Regions from separate parts of the Bradyrhizobium sp. SHOUNA76 genome, predicted to be linked through region 3. Evidence: predicted binding sites of a transcription regulator. Region 3 holds the regulator's gene; each other region holds the start of a gene.
The links. Region 3 encodes PhoB, which activates phosphate uptake and scavenging genes when phosphate is short. Its sites were predicted from a motif close to TGTCATNNANCTGTCAT; they were not measured.

Region 1: MOV74_RS16850 (UDP-2,3-diacylglucosamine diphosphatase) is a predicted target of PhoB. The motif match lies at 940-956, and genes of this name have one in related genera.
Region 2: MOV74_RS13145 (Orn/Lys/Arg decarboxylase N-terminal domain-containing protein) is a predicted target of PhoB. The motif match lies at 1,117-1,133, and genes of this name have one in related genera.
Region 4: MOV74_RS08495 (DUF47 domain-containing protein) is a predicted target of PhoB. The motif match lies at 2,165-2,181, and genes of this name have one in related genera.

What each region holds. Positions count from the first base shown of each region.
Region 1 covers NZ_JALBHA010000139.1:7,884-12,506, reverse strand. Annotated here, with positions in the region: partial or broken gene MOV74_RS16855 (glycosyltransferase) at 1-90, opposite strand, end outside; gene MOV74_RS16850 (UDP-2,3-diacylglucosamine diphosphatase) at 104-916, opposite strand; gene thiD (bifunctional hydroxymethylpyrimidine kinase/phosphomethylpyrimidine kinase) at 1,145-1,945, opposite strand; gene MOV74_RS16840 (PAS domain-containing sensor histidine kinase) at 2,288-4,231, shown strand; gene MOV74_RS16835 (Lrp/AsnC family transcriptional regulator) at 4,327-4,572, shown strand; gene MOV74_RS16830 (cytochrome c) at 4,574-4,623, opposite strand, start outside.
Region 2 covers NZ_JALBHA010000088.1:11,994-16,616, reverse strand. Annotated here, with positions in the region: partial or broken gene MOV74_RS13155 (alanine dehydrogenase) at 1-446, opposite strand; gene MOV74_RS13150 (Lrp/AsnC family transcriptional regulator) at 592-1,071, shown strand; gene MOV74_RS13145 (Orn/Lys/Arg decarboxylase N-terminal domain-containing protein) at 1,179-3,536, shown strand; gene MOV74_RS13140 (GNAT family N-acetyltransferase) at 3,543-4,121, shown strand; gene MOV74_RS13135 (hypothetical protein) at 4,125-4,337, opposite strand; gene MOV74_RS13130 (ornithine cyclodeaminase family protein) at 4,499-4,623, shown strand, end outside.
Region 3 covers NZ_JALBHA010000277.1:3,295-7,917, forward strand. Annotated here, with positions in the region: gene pstA (phosphate ABC transporter permease PstA) at 1-831, shown strand, start outside; gene pstB (phosphate ABC transporter ATP-binding protein PstB) at 828-1,649, shown strand; gene phoU (phosphate signaling complex protein PhoU) at 1,661-2,377, shown strand; gene phoB (phosphate regulon transcriptional regulator PhoB) at 2,401-3,108, shown strand; gene MOV74_RS24225 (GcrA family cell cycle regulator) at 3,393-3,905, opposite strand; partial or broken gene MOV74_RS24230 (aspartate aminotransferase family protein) at 4,363-4,623, shown strand, end outside.
Region 4 covers NZ_JALBHA010000042.1:14,641-19,263, forward strand. Annotated here, with positions in the region: gene MOV74_RS08480 (ABC transporter substrate-binding protein) at 1-166, shown strand, start outside; gene MOV74_RS08485 (branched-chain amino acid ABC transporter permease) at 234-1,097, shown strand; gene MOV74_RS08490 (branched-chain amino acid ABC transporter permease) at 1,099-2,067, shown strand; gene MOV74_RS08495 (DUF47 domain-containing protein) at 2,223-2,867, shown strand; gene MOV74_RS08500 (inorganic phosphate transporter) at 2,883-3,890, shown strand; gene sugE (quaternary ammonium compound efflux SMR transporter SugE) at 3,883-4,197, opposite strand; gene MOV74_RS08510 (peptide chain release factor 3) at 4,354-4,623, shown strand, end outside.

The DNA of each region.
Region 1 (4,623 bases), on a different contig from region 3:
CGTCTCGGCAGCGTCGGCGAGTTTGGTCAGCGTCCGAACCACACCGTTGACTTGCGGGTGCCAGGCGTCGGTCGCGACCAGAATGCGCATCAGGCGGCCTCTTCTATGCAGCTCTGGCTGCAACCTGCGGGACGGCTGCCGGCTTCTGCAGATGATCCGCCCAGGTGATGATCTCGAAATGACCGTCGTCGTGCTCCACGAGCGCGGTGCAGCTCTCGACCCAGTCGCCGCAATTCATGTAGCGAATGCCGCCCTCGTCGCGGATCACGGCGTAGTGGATGTGGCCGCAGATCACGCCGTCGGCGTCGTGGCGCCGCGCCTCGGCGGCAAGCGCCTGCTCGAACGCGCCGATATAATTGACGGCGTTCTTGACCTTCTGCTTGGCCCATTGCGACAGCGACCAATAGGGCACGCCGAATAAGCGGCGGAAGAAGTTGACGAAGCGATTCATCTGGATCGCGAAGTCATAGGCCTTGTCGCCGAGATGGGCGAGCCAGCGCGCGTTCTGCACCACGAGATCGAAGATGTCGCCGTGGATGACGAGATAACGCTTGCCGTCCACGCCGGTGTGGACGGTGTTCTCGACCACGTCGATGCCGCCGAAATGCGTGCCGTAATAGTTACGCAGGAACTCGTCGTGATTGCCGGGGATGTAGACGACCTTGGCGCCCTTGCGCGCCTTGCGCAGCAGCTTCTGCACGAGGTCGTTGTGGGATTGCGGCCAGTTCCAGCTCGATTTCAGCGCCCAGCCGTCGACGATGTCGCCGACGAGATAGATCGTGTCGGCATCATGATAGCGCAGGAAGTCGAGCAGAAGATCGGCTTGAGAACCGCGGGCCCCGAGATGAACGTCGGAGATGAACAACGTGCGAAAGCGCCGCTCCGGGCTCTCGTCACTCACATCGTAACTTCCCATGCGCCAGCCTGTAACAATGTCCCGTGACAGGGGGATGACTGATTGAACTTTTGAGGCACCTTCAGATACGAATCACGCCTTGCCTCGCCCACCCCGCGAATATCAGTCGCATGCGACAATCAGGCGACATGGCGCCGCAGGGGGTGCCTAGGGTCAGATTGACACTGGAAACCGCGAGAGCAGGTGCGCTCCCTCTCCCGCTTGCGGGAGAGGTTGAGCAAGCCCGCGTCAGTAGAACTTGTGGAAATGATGAATCGGGCCGTGGCCGCGGCCGACGCTGAAGCGGTCGGCAGCGCCAATCGCGGCGGTGATCCAGGCCTTGGCGTTGCGCACGGCGCTTCCGAGATCCTCGCCTTTGGCCAGCCCCGCCGCGACTGCCGAAGACAGCGAGCAGCCGGTGCCATGGGTGTTGCGGGTCGCAACGCGGGGCGCGGCGAGCGCGATCGTGTTGTCGGCATCGATGAGATAGTCGGTGCTCTCCCTGCCCTCGCCGTGCCCGCCCTTGATCAGGACCGCACGGCAGCCGAGCGCCAGCAGGCGCCGCCCCTGCTTTTCGATCTCAGCCTCGCTTGCCGCGATCGGCTCGTCGAGCAGAGCCGCGGCCTCCGGCAGATTGGGCGTGATCACGGACGCCAGCGGCATCAGCCTGGTGCGCAGGGCGTCGACGGCTTCGGACGCCAGCAGGCGGTCACCCGATGTCGCCACCATCACGGGATCGAGCACCACATGCCCCGGTTGCCAGCGCGAAAGCGCCGCCGCAATCGCATCGATGCTGGCGACCTGGGCCACCATGCCGATCTTCACGGCACCGACCTCGAGATCGGCGAACACGGCATCGATCTGCGCGGTGACGAAGTCGGCTGGCACGGCATGAATGCCGGTGACGCCGCGCGTGTTCTGAGCCGTCAGTGCCGTGATGGCGGAAGCGCCATAGACGCCGAGCGCGGCAAAAGTCTTCAGGTCGGCCTGGATGCCGGCGCCGCCGCTCGAATCGGAGCCGGCGATGGTGAGGGCGACCGGGGTCGTCATCGCCGGACACATTTGCTGGATACGGACACCGCCATGGCCTGTCCTAGCGCGACCGTGGAACACCGGCAAGCGCGCCGGGCCGCAGCCGACGGTGATTCGCGACACCGTGGCGCAGGCCGAATCAGGCGGACATTGCGGGCTTCGCGCCGCAATGGTGCGGGCTTGAAAATGCAACCGCGCCGGACCCTTGGTATAGTCGCGAACTGCTTCGCCGATGTGTGAGACGTCAGGTGGTGGAACCATTCACCGATGCTGCGGGCCGCCCCGGCCCACAAGCCGCCTGGAACGGAATCTTTGGGTGGAACGATGTGGGCCTTTTTTGAACGTCTCCTCGACTCGTCCATGCTTTCGCCGCACGGCATCTGCCTGTTATGGGAGCCTGAGCTGATCTGGCTTCACGTCGTTGCCGACGCCTGCATCGCCGCCGCCTATTTTTCGATCCCGTTCGCCCTCGCGATTCTGGTCACCAAGCGGCGCGACCTCAAATTCGGCTGGGTCTACTGGGCATTCGCGATCTTCATCATGGCGTGCGGCCTGACCCATGTGCTGTCGATCTACACGCTCTGGGTTCCGATCTATGGCATCGAGGGCATCGTCAAGGCGGCGACCGCGGTGGCATCCGTGGTCACGGCGGGCGCGCTCTGGCCGCTGCTGCCGAAGATCCTGACGATCCCCTCGCCGTTCGAGCTACGACAGGTCCAGGCCGCGCTCGAGGAGGAGGAAATCAAGACCCGGGACGCCACGCTGCTGCTCCAGCAGGTCAGGGACGCGCAGCGTGCGATGCGCGAGAGCGTGGCGCGCCTCACCGCAATCGTCGAGACCGCGGTCGACGGCGTCATCCTGTTGGATGCGCAGGACCGCATCCTGCTGTTCAATCCGGCCTGCGAGCGCTTGTTCGGCTACTCTGCCGACGAGGTGATGAGCCGCAACGTCGGGATGCTGATGCCCGAGGCGGGCGCCGGGCCCGACAGCCACGCGAGCTATTTCGCGACCGCGGGCGAGGCCATCGGCCTGCGCAAGGACGGATCGACCTTTCCGATGGACGTGTCGGTCGGCCAGGCGCGGCAGGACGGCGAATTGATCTTCGTCGGCATCGTCCACGACCTGACCGCGCGCAAGCTGACCGAGCAGCAGCTTCAGCAGGCGCAGAAGATGGAGACGGTCGGTCAGCTCTCCGGAGGCATCGCTCACGACTTCAACAATCTGCTCACCGTCATCATCGGCAACGCCGAGCACATGAGCGAGCAGCTCAAGGCTCGGCCCGATCTGCGGCGCTTTGCCGACGACATCTGCCAGTCGGGCGAACGGGGCGCCGAGCTGACGCAGCGGCTGCTCGCATTCAGCCGCCGCCAGTTGCTGCAGCCCCAGATGATCGATTGCCGCGGCCTGCTCGATTCCATGTTCAAGCTGCTCAAGCGCACCTTGCGTGAAGACATCGAGATCAGGACGAGCACCGGCCCCGGCACGATCGTGGCGTTTGCCGATCGCGCCCAGCTCGAATCCGCCGTGCTCAACCTCGCGCTCAACGCGCAGGACGCCATGCCCGCAGGAGGACATTTGACGCTGAGCACGGAGCTGACCGCGATCGACGAGGACTATTGCACCCTTCACCCCGAAGTCGCAGCCGGCGCTTACGCGTTGATCTCGATCACCGACGACGGCGAAGGCATGACACCTGACGTCAGCGCACGCGCCTTCGAGCCGTTCTTCACCACCAAGGACGTCGGCAAGGGCTCGGGCCTCGGCCTCAGCATGGTCTATGGCTTTGCGAAGCAATCAGGCGGCCACGTCTCGATCTACAGCGAGACCGGCCTTGGGACGACGGTCCGAATCTATCTGCCGCGCGCGGACACCGGACAATCGCAGGCCGACCTGTCCGATGGCGAGGACGCGGCGCCGCGAGGATACGAGACGATTCTGATCGCCGAGGACGATCCGTTCGTCCGTTCCTCCGTCATTCGCAGGGTGGAAGCGCTCGGATATCGCGTCGTTGCCGCGGTCAACGGCAAGGAGGCCTTGCAGCAGCTGCGCACTGACCCCGGCATCGACTTGCTGTTCACCGATATCGTGATGCCGGGCGGCATGAACGGCTGGGAGCTCTCCGATCAGGCGCGGCGGATTCGTCCCGGTCTGCCGGTCCTGTTCACCTCGGGCTACGCGCTGGAGACCCTGGTCGAGCAGGGCCGTGCGCCTGCACAGGCGATCGTGCTGACCAAGCCCTATCGCAAGGTCGAGCTCGCCCAGCGGCTCAGAGACGCATTTGCCGCGGCGGCCGTGACGTCCTGAATGCCCGATCGGCATCTGGCGGCCGGCAAGTCCGCTTGCTAAATCGTACCGGTTTTGGCCTATTAGCCGCCAGATACGCTTTCGGAGTGCCCGCGATGGTTCCTTTTTTCGTCCAGATCAAATGCAAGCTCGGACAGTCCTATACGGTCGCCAATGCGCTTGCCGAAGCCGAGATCGCTTCCGAGATCTACTCCACGGCCGGCCAATACGACCTCCTTGTGAAGTTCTACGTCGACAAGGACACCGACATCGGCCATTTCGTGAACGAGAAGGTGCAGGTGCTGCCGGGCATCCAGGACACCCTCACCATCATCACCTTCAAGGCGTTTGGCGCCAGCTGAGCTAACCAGCTTCCTTGCCGGCTTCCTTCCGCTTGGGCCGCGGCGGACCGT
Region 2 (4,623 bases), on a different contig from region 3:
AGCGCGGCGCCGGCGGCCTCGACGGCGAGGCGCCCGGCGACTTCGCTCATCGGCGCGAGCAGCGGGAGGTGACCATTCGCGTCCGTGACGGTTTCATAGGCGATCGCGGTGCAGCCGGAGGCAACCAGGCCCTTGGCCTGCTCCGGATCCGGCGCAAGATGAAGATAGGTAAATAGAATCTGGCTTTCTCGGAGCTGGGCCCATTCGCTCTTCTGTGGCTCCTTCACCTTCACAATCATGTCGGACTTGGCAAAGATGTCGCGGGCGCTCTCGGCAATGGTGGCCCCTGCCCGCCGATACACCTCATCGGACGCGCCGATGCCGCCGCCGGCGCCGGTCTCGACCATCACCTGGTGCCCGGCTGCAACATATTCACGGACGGCGCCCGGGGTGAGCCCGACGCGATATTCCTGTACCTTGATCTCCTTGGGCACACCGACACGCATCTTCCGGGCTCCTTTGCCGACGCCTTGATTCTGTTCCTCATCGTAACGACGGGGCCGGTTTGGTTTCGTGCAAATATCCGCTAGTTTCGGCAGACCCGCGCCGGTTTCCGGCGCTGAAGCTCCCCTTCACGCTGGAAACGAAACCTTGCCCCTCGACCGGAAAGACCTCGCAATCCTCGCGGAACTCACGACCAATGCGCGTGCCAGCCACACCGAGCTTGCCAACAAGGTCGGGCTATCAAGCACGGCGCTGGCACGGCGGCAGAAGGCGCTCGAGGACGAGGGCTACATCCAGGCCTACCGCGCCGCGCTCGACCTCGCCCAGTTCGGCCTCACCACAACCGTGCTGGTTCGCATCGCACTGGAGAGCCAGAGCGACGAGGCGCTGAAGGCGTTCGAGGCGGAGGTCGTGAAATGCCCTTCCGTCGTGCGTTGCTTCCTAATGTCGGGGACAGACGACTACATTCTCATCGTGCTTGCCCGCGACATCCAGGATTTCGAGCGTATCCACCGCACCGAGCTGTCCCGACTGCCGCGCGTCGCGCGCGTGCAATCGAGCTTCGCGCTACGCGAAATCGTCAACCGCGCAGTACCCACGGTGGTGTTCGGCGAGGCAAAGCGCTAGCGGCTCTCCCCTTCCGCAAACGCGACCGAGCCCATCCCTGGCCGCTGTCATCGAATTGTCATCGAATGTGCCGAGAGCTGTGTCTCTCCGCACATTCGGGACCCGACATGGACTATTTCAAGCGCTTCAACTTCCTGTTCGCCGCACCTGTGTTCGACGCCGACGATCTCGAGGGCGTCCGCTTCAACCAGATCATCGAGGAGATCCAGCGCTCCGGCTTCGAGGTGGTCCGGGCCCGCAAGCTCGAAGACGCCGAGATGGCGGTGCAGACCGATGCCGCGATCGGCTGCATGGTGGTGGACTGGGGCAAGAAGGGCCTGGAGGGCAAGACCTCGGCGCTGATCAACCTGATGCGGCGCCGCGGCCTCGACTTTCCGATCATCCTGCTGATCCGGCGCAAGCGCTTCGAGGATTTGCCGGTCGAGGTGCTCGACTTCATCGACGGCTATGTCTTCCTGTCCGAGGAGACGCCGACCTTCATCGCCAAGAACCTGATCAGCCGGCTCAAGCAATATGCCGAGACGCTCAAGACACCGTTCTTCGGCGCGCTGGTCGACTATGCCGAGGAAGGCAACCAGCTCTGGACCTGCCCCGGTCACAATGGCGGCGTGTTCTACAACCGCAGCCCGATCGGACGCGTGTTCGTCGAGCATCTCGGCGAATCCGTGTTCCGCGACGACCTCGATAATTCCGTGCTCGACCTCGGCGACCTCCTCACCCATGAAGGTCCCGCGCTGAGGGCGCAGAAGGAAGCCGCCCAGATCTTCGGCGCGGAAAAGACCTATTTCGTGCTCAACGGCACCTCGACCTCGAACAAGGTCGCGCTCGGCGCGCTCGTCACCGACGGCGATCTCGTGCTGTTCGACCGCAACAACCACAAGGCCGCCCATCACGGCGCGCTGATGATCAACGGCGGCGTCCCGGTCTACGTCCCGACCATCCGCAACGCCTGGGGCCTGATCGGCCCGATGCGCTGGGACATGCTCGACGAGAAGGCCTTGCGCGAGGCGATCCGTAACCATCCGCTGGTTGGGGATCGCGACGCCTGGCGCAAGGAGCGGCCGTTCCGCGTGGCTGTCGTCGAGCAATGCACCTATGATGGCACGATTCACAGCGCCGAGATGATCCTGAAACGCATCGGCCATCTCTGCGAATACATCCTGTTCGACGAGGCCTGGGCCGGCTTCATGAAGTTCCACCCGCTCTATGCCGGCCGCTTTGCCATGGGCCTGTCCAATCTTCCCCCCGAGGCGCCCGGCATCATCGCGACGCAGTCGACCCACAAGCAGCTCGCCAGCTTCTCGCAGGCCTCGCAGATTCACATCAAGGACCGCCACATCCGCGGCCAGAAGCGGCGCGTCGAGCATCGCCGCTTCAACGAGAGCTTCATGCAGCACGCTTCCACCTCGCCGTTCTATCCCCTGTTCGCCTCCCTCGACGTCGGCGCGCAGATGATGAAGGGCCGCTCCGGCGAGGTGCTGTGGGACGACACGATCCGGCTCGGCATCGAGTTGCGCAAGAAGATCCGCGCGATGCGCCGCGAATTCGAGGAGAAGGAGCAGAATCCGGACCGGCGCTGGTTCTTCGAGCCGTTCGTTCCCGATCGCGTCGCGATTCCCGACGTCAGCCGCCCCGGCGCTGCGCACAACGTTGCCTGGGAGACGCTCTCCACCGACGAGCTCGCCACCAATCCCACGCTGTGGCAGCTCTCCCCGGACAGCAACTGGCATGGCTTCCCCGGCCTCACCGAGGGCTTTGCCATGACCGACCCGAACAAGCTGACGCTGCTGACCCCCGGCTTCGACCGCACCACCGGGGCCTATGTCGAGCACGGCATCCCCGCGCCGGTCGTCGCGCAGTACCTGCGCGAAAACCGCATCGTCCCCGAGAAGAACGACCTCAACTCCCTGCTCTTCCTGCTCACCCCCGGAGTCGAGGCGAGCAAGGCCGGAACGCTGATCTCCGGCCTCGTCGCATTCAAGCGCCTGCACGACGACAATGCGCTGCTGGCGGACGTCATCCCGGAGTTCTACCAACGTCGGCAAGCGCGCTATGCCGGCGTGCGCCTGCGCGACCTCTGCAGCGAGATGCACCGCTTCTTCCGTGCCGCCGACGTCAGCGCGCTCCAGGCGCGGCAGTTCATGCCCGAGCATATGCCTGAGATCGCGATGTCGCCGCGCGATGCCGCGCGCTACCTGTTCAAGAACGACGTCGACTATCTGCCGATCGAGGCCATTGGGGGCCGCATCGCCACCACGCCCTTCGTGGTCTATCCGCCCGGCATCGCCACCATCGTTCCGGGCGAGCGGCTGAACGAACGGGCCAAGCCCATGGTGGATTATCTCAAGATGTTCGAGACCTGCTTCAACACCTTTCCGGGCTTCGACGTCGAGATCCAGGGCATCTACAAGGAGGTCGATGCTCAGGGGAGGATCGGGCTGTACACTTACGTCGTTGCCGAGTAGGTGCGAATGAACGAAACGGCAATGGCACGTGCGGACGACGAGGCGGTCCTGGTCCGCACCTCACGTGAGAGCGACGTCGAGGCGATGCTGGCGATCTACCGCCACCACGTCCGCAACGGCGTACCCCGCGAAGTCGAGGGAACCGGCGCGCCCGAGCCGGACGATTTGCGCGACCGGCGCAAGAACCTGAAGCAGACCCGCCTGCCGCACCTGGTCGCGACCTTTCGCGGCGAGGTGGTTGGCTATGCCTACGCCGTGCAGTTCCGCAAGCGGCCGGCCTATCGCTACACCGCCAAGCATTCGATCTACGTTCACCACGAGCAACTCGGCCGCGGGGTCGGACGACTGCTGCTGCAGGAATTGATCGATGCTTGTGCGGCGGCCGGCTTCCGCCAGATGATCGGCTATATCGACGCCGACAACGCGCCCTCGCTGGCGCTGCACGAAAAGTTCGGCTTCGCGCGCGCCGGTCTGCTCTGCGGCGTCGCCTATCGCCACGGCCGCTGGTCCGACACCGTCATGGTGCAGCGATCGCTCGGCGCCGGGACGACGGCGCCGCCACCCGTCACAGCGCCGGGCCGCTAGAACTCAGGACGGAAAGTCAGCCGGTCTGACCTGGATACGGTCGGCATGCAGCGACCAATGATGCAACGCCTGGTCCTCGCAGAACTTTGCCTTCGCCCGCTCCGTGGCCTCGTCCTCGTCCGCGGCGTCGATCTCGAGCGTGCCCTGACAGACCTCGCACTGCCGGCCGTATTCGCCGAGCACGTTCTTCATGAACCTGACGACATAAGTAGACATGGCGCCTCCTGCTGCCCCGCAGCACTCTAGTCCCATTTAGGCTGATCGGGGAAAGGAGATTTTGACGCGGATCAAGTCCGGGCAGTCCCGACCGAAGATTCGTTGCGGAACCCGCCGCGCGGGTTTATGGGCAAGTGCCGGCCGTCCATGAGGATCTTGCCTTGCGCTTTGTCTCCGATGCCGAAGTCACCAGAGTACTGACGTTTCCGATCCTCATTGCGGCCCTGGAAGAGGCGCACCGCCGGTCGAAGATGGAGGTTCTGGACGCCTTCCTTGGCGACGAGAA
Region 3 (4,623 bases):
TCGCGCCGCCGCCGCAAGGACTTCGTCATCCGTGGGCTCTGCATCGCCGCGGCCGCCTTCGGCGTCACCTGGCTCGCGCTGATCCTGGCCACGCTGCTCTACAACGGCCTCGCTGGTCTGAATCTCCAGGTCTTCACCGCCGACACGCCGCCGCCCGGCTCGACCGAGGGCGGCCTGCGCAACGCCATCGTCGGCTCGATCATCATGACCGTCCTCGGCGTCGGCATCGGCGCGCCGCTCGGCCTGTTCGCCGGCACCTATCTCGCCGAGTACGGCCGCAACGACAAGCTGACCTCGGTGATCCGCTTCATCAACGACATCCTGCTCTCGGCGCCCTCGATCATCATCGGCCTGTTCATCTATGGCGCGGTGGTGGTACCGATGCGCGGCTTCTCGGCGATCGCAGGCGCGCTGGCTCTCGCGGTCATCGTCATCCCGGTGGTGGTGCGCACCACGGAGGACATGCTGCTGCTGGTGCCGAATCCGCTGCGGGAAGCCGCCAGCGCATTGGGCCTTCCGCGTTCGCTGGTGATCAAGCGCATCGCCTATCGCGCGGCGCGCTCGGGCCTCATCACCGGCGTGCTGCTCGCCACCGCCCGCGTCGCCGGCGAAACCGCGCCGCTGCTGTTCACAGCGCTGTCGAACCAGTTCTTCAGCCTCGGCCTGGACAAGACGATGGCCAACCTGCCGGTCACCATCAACAATTTCGTCCAGAGCCCCTACGCCTATTGGAAGCAGCTCGCCTGGAGCGGCGCGCTGCTGATCACCCTGACCGTGCTTGCCCTGAACATTGGCGCGCGCATCATCGGCGCCGAGAGGACTGCAAAATGAGCGAAATGTCTGTTTCCGTGAGCGCGCCGACCGTTCATCCCGGCTCGCAGCCGCTGCCCGAGGCACCGGCCAAGGTCACCGCGCGCAACCTCAACTTCTATTACGGCGAGCACCACGCGCTGAAGAACATCAACCTGACGCTCGGCGCCAACCGCGTCACGGCCTTCATCGGCCCGTCCGGTTGCGGCAAGTCGACCCTGCTGCGCATCTTCAACCGGATGTATGATCTTTATCCGGGCCAGCGCGCCACCGGCCAGCTGATGCTCGACCAGACCAACATCCTCGACCCCAGGCTCGACCTCAATCTGCTGCGCGCCCGGGTCGGCATGGTGTTCCAGAAGCCGACGCCGTTCCCGATGACGATCTACGAGAACATCGCGTTCGGCATCCGCCTCTACGAGAAGATCTCGAGGTCCGAGATGGATGACCGCGTCGAGAAGGCGCTGCGCGGCGGCGCGCTCTGGAACGAGGTCAAGGACAAGCTCAACGCCTCCGGCCTGTCGCTCTCCGGCGGTCAGCAGCAGCGCCTCTGCATCGCGCGCACCGTCGCGGTGCGGCCCGAGGTGATCCTGTTCGACGAGCCCTGCTCGGCACTCGATCCGATCTCGACCGCCAAGGTCGAGGAGCTGATCCAGGAACTGTCCGAGAACTACACGATCGCGATCGTCACCCACAACATGCAGCAGGCGGCGCGCGTCTCCGACAAGACCGCCTTCATGTATCTCGGCGAGCTGATCGAGTTCGACGACACCAGCAAGATCTTCACGTCGCCGACCGACCGGCGCACGCAGGATTACATCACCGGCCGGTTCGGCTGAGGAGACGGAACATGGGTACTGAACATACCGCCAAGGCTTTCGACACCGACCTCCAGGAGCTCACCCGCCTGGTCGCCGAGATGGGCGGCATCGCCGAGCGCATGATCGTCGAATCCGTCGACGCGCTGATCCGCCGCGACGTCGCGCTCGGCCAGCGCGTCGTCACCATCGACGCCGAGCTCGACGCGCTGCAGAAACGCATCGAGGAACGCGCCGTGCTCACCATCGCCCGCCGCCAGCCGATGGCGGTCGATCTGCGCGAGATCGTCGGCGCCATGCGCGTTGCGACCGACCTCGAGCGGATCGGCGACCTCGCCAAGAACATGGGCAAGCGGGTCGCCGCGCTGGAGACCGACTTCCATCCGCTGAAGCTGTTCCGCGGCCTGGAGCACATGACCGACCTCGTGCAGCAGCAGGTCAAGTCGGTGCTGGACGCCTATGCCGCGCACGATCTGCCGGCGGCGATGGCGGTGTGGAAGGGCGACGAGGAAGTCGACGCGATCTGCACCTCGCTGTTCCGCGAGCTCCTCACCTACATGATGGAGGATCCGCGCAACATCTCGTTCTGCATCCATCTGATGTTCTGCGCCAAGAACATCGAGCGGATCGGCGACCACGCCACCAACATCGCCGAGACCGTGTTCTACATGATCGAGGGCCAGGCGATCACCGACAAGCGGCCGAAGGGCGACATGACCACCTTCGCCACGACGATCCCGAATAGCTGAAGACCTCAAGGAGCGACGACACCATGGGCGCACGCATTATGGTGGTTGAGGACGAGGAAGCTCTCACCGAGCTTCTTCGCTACAACCTCGAAGGCGACGGCTATGACGTCGAGACGGTCATGCGCGGCGACGACGCCGACACCCGCCTCAAGGAGCACATTCCCGACCTGATCGTGCTCGACTGGATGCTGCCCGGCCTGTCAGGCATCGAGCTGTGCCGCCGCCTGCGCACCCGTCCCGAGACCAAGCAGCTGCCGATCATCATGCTCACCGCGCGCGGCGAGGAGAGCGAGCGTGTACGTGGTCTTGCGACCGGCGCCGACGACTACATCGTCAAGCCGTTCTCGGTGCCGGAGCTCTTGGCGCGCGTGAAGGGGCTGCTCAGGCGCGCCAGCCCCGAGCGGCTCGCCACCGTGCTCGCCTATGGCGACATCGAGCTCGATCGCGACAAGCGTCGCGTCGCGCGCTCGGGCCGGCCGATCGATCTCGGCCCCACCGAATATCGGCTGCTGGAGTTCTTCCTGGAGCATCCCGGCCGCGTGTTCTCGCGCGAGCAGCTGCTCGACAGCGTCTGGGGCCGCGACATCTACATCGACGAGCGCACCGTCGACGTCCATATCGGCCGCCTGCGCAAGCTGCTCAATCTCGGCCGCGAGCAGGACCCGATCCGCACCGTCCGCGGCGCGGGTTATGCGCTGGACGATCGCTTCGCGAAGGCTGAGCAGACGTAAGGTTTGCGGGCTGGTGTTTGGCGAGCTGCGGCGACACACTCAGTGTCTTCCCGGGGCGCGCGCAGCGCGAGCCCGGGACCTCCGCGCAAGCGCTTGCGCTCGTCGCGATAACCACAGGACGTGGTTTGGCGAAGACTCGGAGTGACCATCTCGCGCAACAATTGCGCCCTGTGGTTATGGATCCCCGCGCCCCGTGCGAAATTGCGCACTAGGCGGGGATGACATCGAGTAATTGGAGCCGTCATCACGTGACAGCGCCGTCCTTAGTCAACTAATTCGCTAACTCACCGCGGGCCCGGCTTGGCCGGTGCACGACGACGGTCCGCTGCGGGCTGATACGCCACGCGCGAGTGCTGGGCGCAATAGGGCAGGCCGGAGAGCGCCTTGCCGCCGCAGAAGAAGAAATCCGGGCTCGAGGGATCGCCGACCGGCCAGTGGCAGGTCGCCTCGTTCAGCTCCAGCAGCGACAACCTCTGGCTCATCGGCACCACGTTGTCGTAGGTGACCGGTTCTGCCTCCACCTCGACCTCGAAGGCCTGCGCCAGCGCGGTGTTGCCGCGCGCAATGGGGCGGGTCACCCGCATCATGTGCTGCGCGGGACGCGCCTTGCGCGGCCGGGGCGCTGCCGATGAAGGGCTCTTGGCGCGGCCGGACAGACCGAGCCTGTGCACTTTGCCGATCACGGCATTGCGGGTCACATTGCCGAGCTCTGCTGCGATCTGGCTGGCCGAAAGTCCGGCCTCCCAGAGCTTTTTCAGCTGCTCGACGCGATCATCGGACCAGGTCAAAACCGTCATTGCACCCTTTCCCTCGCTGCCGGCCAGCCATCCTGGGGCCTTGCAGCGAATGCCTAAGCCTTCAAAAACCCGTGCCGTCAGAATCCCTTAAGGCTCGCCGGGCGCGTGACTGACGCCCGAACGTTTACGCCGGTACAAGAGGACTCTTGGGATCAGAACCGCTGCACGAGATGTCGTATCTGACAATCCAAACGCTACAATATGGCGTGACTCCCGCGCAAGAGTCCGCCGACTCGCTTCCACATGTTCCGTGGTGAAAACCCGCAAAATCGGCACCGCAAGACTACGGATTCAGCGTTTCCCGAGGCTTTCCGGGCGGCATTGACACCCGTCTTGCCAAGCATAAGATAGTCCTGCGTGCCGCCCTTAAAAGGCGGCACGTTTCGTTTTCCGGGCCGGTCAATGGTGCGTTGCGCAATGCACGCGTCACACCGTCCGCAACATTCAAGTGATCGTCATGACTAACAGCGCAGCGCCGCATTTGCTCCCCGTTTTCGCCAGGGCCGACCTCGGTTTCGAACGCGGCGAAGGCTGCTGGCTGATCGCGACCAATGGCGATCGCTATCTCGATTTCACCTCGGGCGTCGCTGTGAATGCGCTCGGCCATTGCCACCCGCATCTGATCAAGGCGCTGCAGGAGCAGGCGACCAGGCTCTGGCACATGTCGAACCTGTTTCAGAGCCCGGACGGCGAGAAGCTCGCCGTGCGCCTGTGCAAT
Region 4 (4,623 bases), on a different contig from region 3:
TATCCGGGTCGATGGCCGCAAGATTCACCCGGCCTACCTGTTCGAGGTCAAGAAGCCCTCGGAGTCGAAGGGGCCGTGGGACTACTACAAGCTGGTGGGCACCGTCCCCGCGGACCAGGCGTTCCGGCCGCTCTCCGAGAGCGTCTGTCCGCTGGTGAAGAAGTAACTCTCGTGGCCCGCCGCGCGGTCGTGCCGCTGGCGGGCTTTCATTTTGGTGGCGGAAGCTAATCCCGATGCAGGCTCTCTACGCACAGTTACTGGTGGGACTGATCAACGGCTCGTTCTACGCGCTGCTCAGTCTCGGGCTTGCCGTGATCTTCGGCATGCTCAACATCATCAATTTCGCCCATGGCGCGGTCTACATGATGGGCGCCTTCGTCGCCTATTTCCTCCTCAACCTCGGCGGCATCAACTACTGGTGGGCGCTGTTGCTGGCGCCCATCATCGTCGGCATCTTCGGCATGATCCTGGAACGGACCATGCTGCAATGGCTGACCGGGCTCGATCACCTCTACGGCCTGCTCCTGACCTTCGGCATCGCGCTGATCGTGCAGGGCGTGTTCCAGAACTATTTCGGCTCGTCCGGCCTGCCTTACGCCATTCCGGACCAGCTCAAGGGCGGCATGAACCTCGGCTTCATGTTCTTACCCGTCTATCGCGGCTGGGTGGTCGTGTTCTCGCTGGTGGTGTGTCTCGCGACCTGGTTCCTGATCGAGAAGACGCAGCTCGGCGCTTACCTGCGTGCCGCCACCGAAAATCCGACGCTGGTGCGCGCCTTCGGCATCAACGTGCCGCGCATGATCACGCTCACTTACGGCCTCGGCGTCGGCCTTGCGGCGCTCGCGGGCGTGCTCTCGGCGCCGATCAACCAGGTGCGGCCGCTGATGGGCGCGGATCTCATCATCGTCGTGTTCGCGGTGGTCGTGATCGGCGGCATGGGATCGATCATGGGCTCCATCATCACCGGCTTCGCGCTCGGCGTGATCGAGGGTCTGACCAAGTATTTCTACCCCGAGGCCTCCAACACCGTCGTGTTCGTGTTGATGGTGCTGGTACTCTTGGTGAAGCCAACGGGATTGACGGGAAGGGCGGCCTGATATGACAACCCTGACGGACGACACGCTGCGGGCGACCCCTCGCGCCATGCGCGACGAGCTGATCGCGTTCACACTGATGGCGCTGCTGCTGGCGTCGGTGCCATTCACGGGAGTCTACCCGTTCTTCGTGATGCAGGCGCTGTGCTTCGCGCTGCTCGCCTGCGCCTTCAATCTGCTGATCGGCTATGGCGGCCTGTTGTCATTCGGCCATGCGATGTTCCTGGGGACCGCCGGCTATTGCAGCGCGCATGCGCTGAAGGTGTGGGCGTTGCCGCCCGAACTCGGCATCCTCGTCGGCATCGCCGCGGCTTTCGTGCTCTCGATCATCACCGGCTTTATCTCGATCCGTCGCCAGGGCATCTATTTCTCGATGATCACGCTGGCACTGTCGCAGCTGCTGTACTTCATCTACCTCCAGGCCCCGTTTACCCATGGTGAGGACGGCATCCAGGGCATCCCGCAGGGACATATGTTCGGCATCTTGGATCTGTCCAAGCCGACGGTGCTCTATTACGTCGTGCTGGTCGGGTTCCTCGCCGGCTTCCTGCTGATCTTCCGCATCATCAACTCGCCGTTTGGCGAGGTGCTGAAGGCGATCCGCGAGAACGAGCCGCGGGCGATCTCGCTCGGCTACCGGACCGATCAGTACAAGTTCCTCGCCTTCGTGCTGTCGGGAACGCTGGCCGGTTTTGCCGGTGCGCTGAAGGTATTCGTGGCGCAGAACGCCTCGCTCACCGACGTCCATTGGTCGATGTCAGGCGAAGTCGTGCTGATGACGCTGGTCGGTGGCCTCGGCACCGTCTTCGGCCCCGTGGTCGGCGCCTTCGTGATCATCGCCATGCAGCAATATCTCGCCGGTTTCGGCCAGTGGGTGACGGTGATCCAGGGCTCGATCTTCGTGGTCTGCGTGCTCACCTTCCGCCGCGGCGTCATTGGTGAAATCGCGCATTACTTCCGGCGATCCCTTTAAGTGATTGATATCGCACCAATTCCAATGGTGCGATAATCCGGTGGATGATCCGGCTCCGCGGGCGTGAGATGACACGCACGCGGATCGAAAATGGTCTATGACAGGTTCATGACGGCCCCTCGGGCCGGGCCATTTCCAACCGGTAGCCTATCCCCATGATGCGATGGTTTCGTGCTTTCCTGCCAAAGGAAGAACGGTTCTTCGACCTGTTCGACCGGCATGCCCAGACGGTGATCCAGGGTTCGATCGCGCTCCAGGGCATGCTCAACGGGGGCGAGGAGACGCCGGTCTATTGTCAGCGCGTCAACCAGTTCGAGAACGACGCCGACAACATCACCCGTGAGGTGCTGACGGCGGTGCGCCGCACCTTCATCACCCCGTTCGATCGCGGCGACATCAAGAACCTGATCACGTCGCTGGACGACGCCATCGACCAGATGCAGCAGACCGCCAAGGCCGTGATGCTGTTCGAGGTCCGTACCTTCGAGCCGCCGATGCGCGAGATCGGCGGGCTTCTGATCGAATGCGCCAATCTGGTCGGCCGTGCGCTGCCGCTGATGCAATCGATCGGCCCGAATGTGGCCATGCTGACCGCCATCACCGAAGAGCTTGGCAAGCTGGAGGGCCGCGTCGACGATCTCCACGACATCGGGCTGAAGGAGCTGTTTCTCAAGCATCGCGACGGCAGTGCGATGGACTTCATCGTCGGCGTCGAGATCTACGACCACCTCGAGAAGGTGGCCGATCGCTTCGACGACGTTGCGAACGAGATCAACAGCATCGTCATCGAGCAAGTCTAGGACAGGGGCCGCGCTGTGGATGCCGCGTTAGGTCTTCCCGTCTTGGTCGGCTTGATCGCCGTCGCGCTGCTGTTCGACTTCCTGAACGGCCTGCATGACGCCGCCAATTCGATCGCGACCATCGTCTCGACCCGCGTGCTGCGGCCGCAATTCGCGGTCATCTGGGCCGCGTTCTTCAATTTCGTCGCCTTCATGGTGTTCGGGCTGCACGTCGCCCAGACCATCGGCACCGGCATCATCGATCCCGCGATCGTCGATGCCCAGGTGATCTTCGCGGCGCTGGTCGGCGCCATCGTCTGGAACCTCGTGACCTGGGCGCTCGGCATCCCGTCCTCATCGTCGCACGCGCTGATCGGCGGGCTCGTCGGCGGCGGCATGGCCAAGGCGGGGATTTCTGCCGCGGTGTGGAGCGGATTGACCAAGACGGTGCTGGCGATCGTGCTGTCGCCGCTGATCGGCTTTTTGCTCGCGATGGTGCTGGTGGCGATCGTGTCCTGGGCCTCGGTGCGCTCGACGCCATTCGCGGTCGACCGCGCCTTCCGTATTCTGCAATTTGCCTCCGCCTCGCTCTATTCGCTCGGCCATGGCGGCAACGACGCGCAGAAGACCATGGGCATCATCGCGGTGCTGCTGTACTCGCAGGGCCATCTCGGCAGCGAGTTCTCGGTGCCGTTCTGGGTGGTGCTCTCCTGCCAGGCGGCGATGGCGCTGGGCACGCTGATGGGTGGCTGGCGCATCGTCCGCACTATGGGCCTGCGCATCACGAAATTGACGCCGATGCAGGGCTTTTGCGCCGAGACCGGAGGCGCCGCGACCCTGTTCATGGCGACCTATCTCGGGGTTCCCGTCTCGACCACCCACACCATCACCGGTGCCATCGTCGGCGTCGGCGCCGCCCGCCGCGTCTCGGCGGTCCGCTGGAACGTCGCAAGCTCGATCGTCTACGCCTGGGTGATCACGATCCCCGCCTCGGCCATCGTCGCGGCGCTGACCTGGTGGGCGGTCAAGATCTTCGTCAAGTAACGAGCTTCAGCCCGACAATCCCGGCGACGATCAGGGCGATGCTGGCAAGGCGGAGGGCCGTGACCGGTTCGCCGAGCAGGACGATGCCCAGCGTCGCGGTGCCGACGGCGCCAATGCCGGTCCAGACAGCATAGGCGGTTCCGACGGGGAGCGACTTGAGAGCAAGTCCGAGCAGGATGACGCTGCCGGCCATGGCCGCGAGCGTGACGACGGACGGAACAAGCCTGGTAAAGCCTTCGGTATATTTCAGGCCGATCGCCCAGATAATCTCGAGAAGACCGGCGACGAACAGGATGCTCCAGGCCATGACGACCCTCCGTTCAAGGCAGGGTCGTCCCCGCGGCTATAGGCTGATGAGCAGGAGGGCCGTCCCTCCCACGGCCCATATGGGGCTGGCCGGGGGGCTCCGCAATGACCAAATGAGGCTTGATCAGGCCCAGTTTCCCTGCCACACGCTCCCGCCATGTCCGACATCGCCACCACCACCGCCGAATCGCCGGCCCGTTCCCCGCTTGCCGCTGAAGTGGCGCGGCGGCGCACCTTTGCGATCATCTCGCATCCGGACGCCGGCAAGACCACGCTGACCGAGAAGCTGCTGCTGTTCGGCGGCGCCATCAATCTCGCCGGCCAGGTCAAGGCCAAGGGCGAGCGGCGCAACACGCGGTCGGACTGGATGAAGATCGAGCGCGAGCGCGGTATCTCGGTCGTGACCTCGGTGATGACCTTCGAGTTC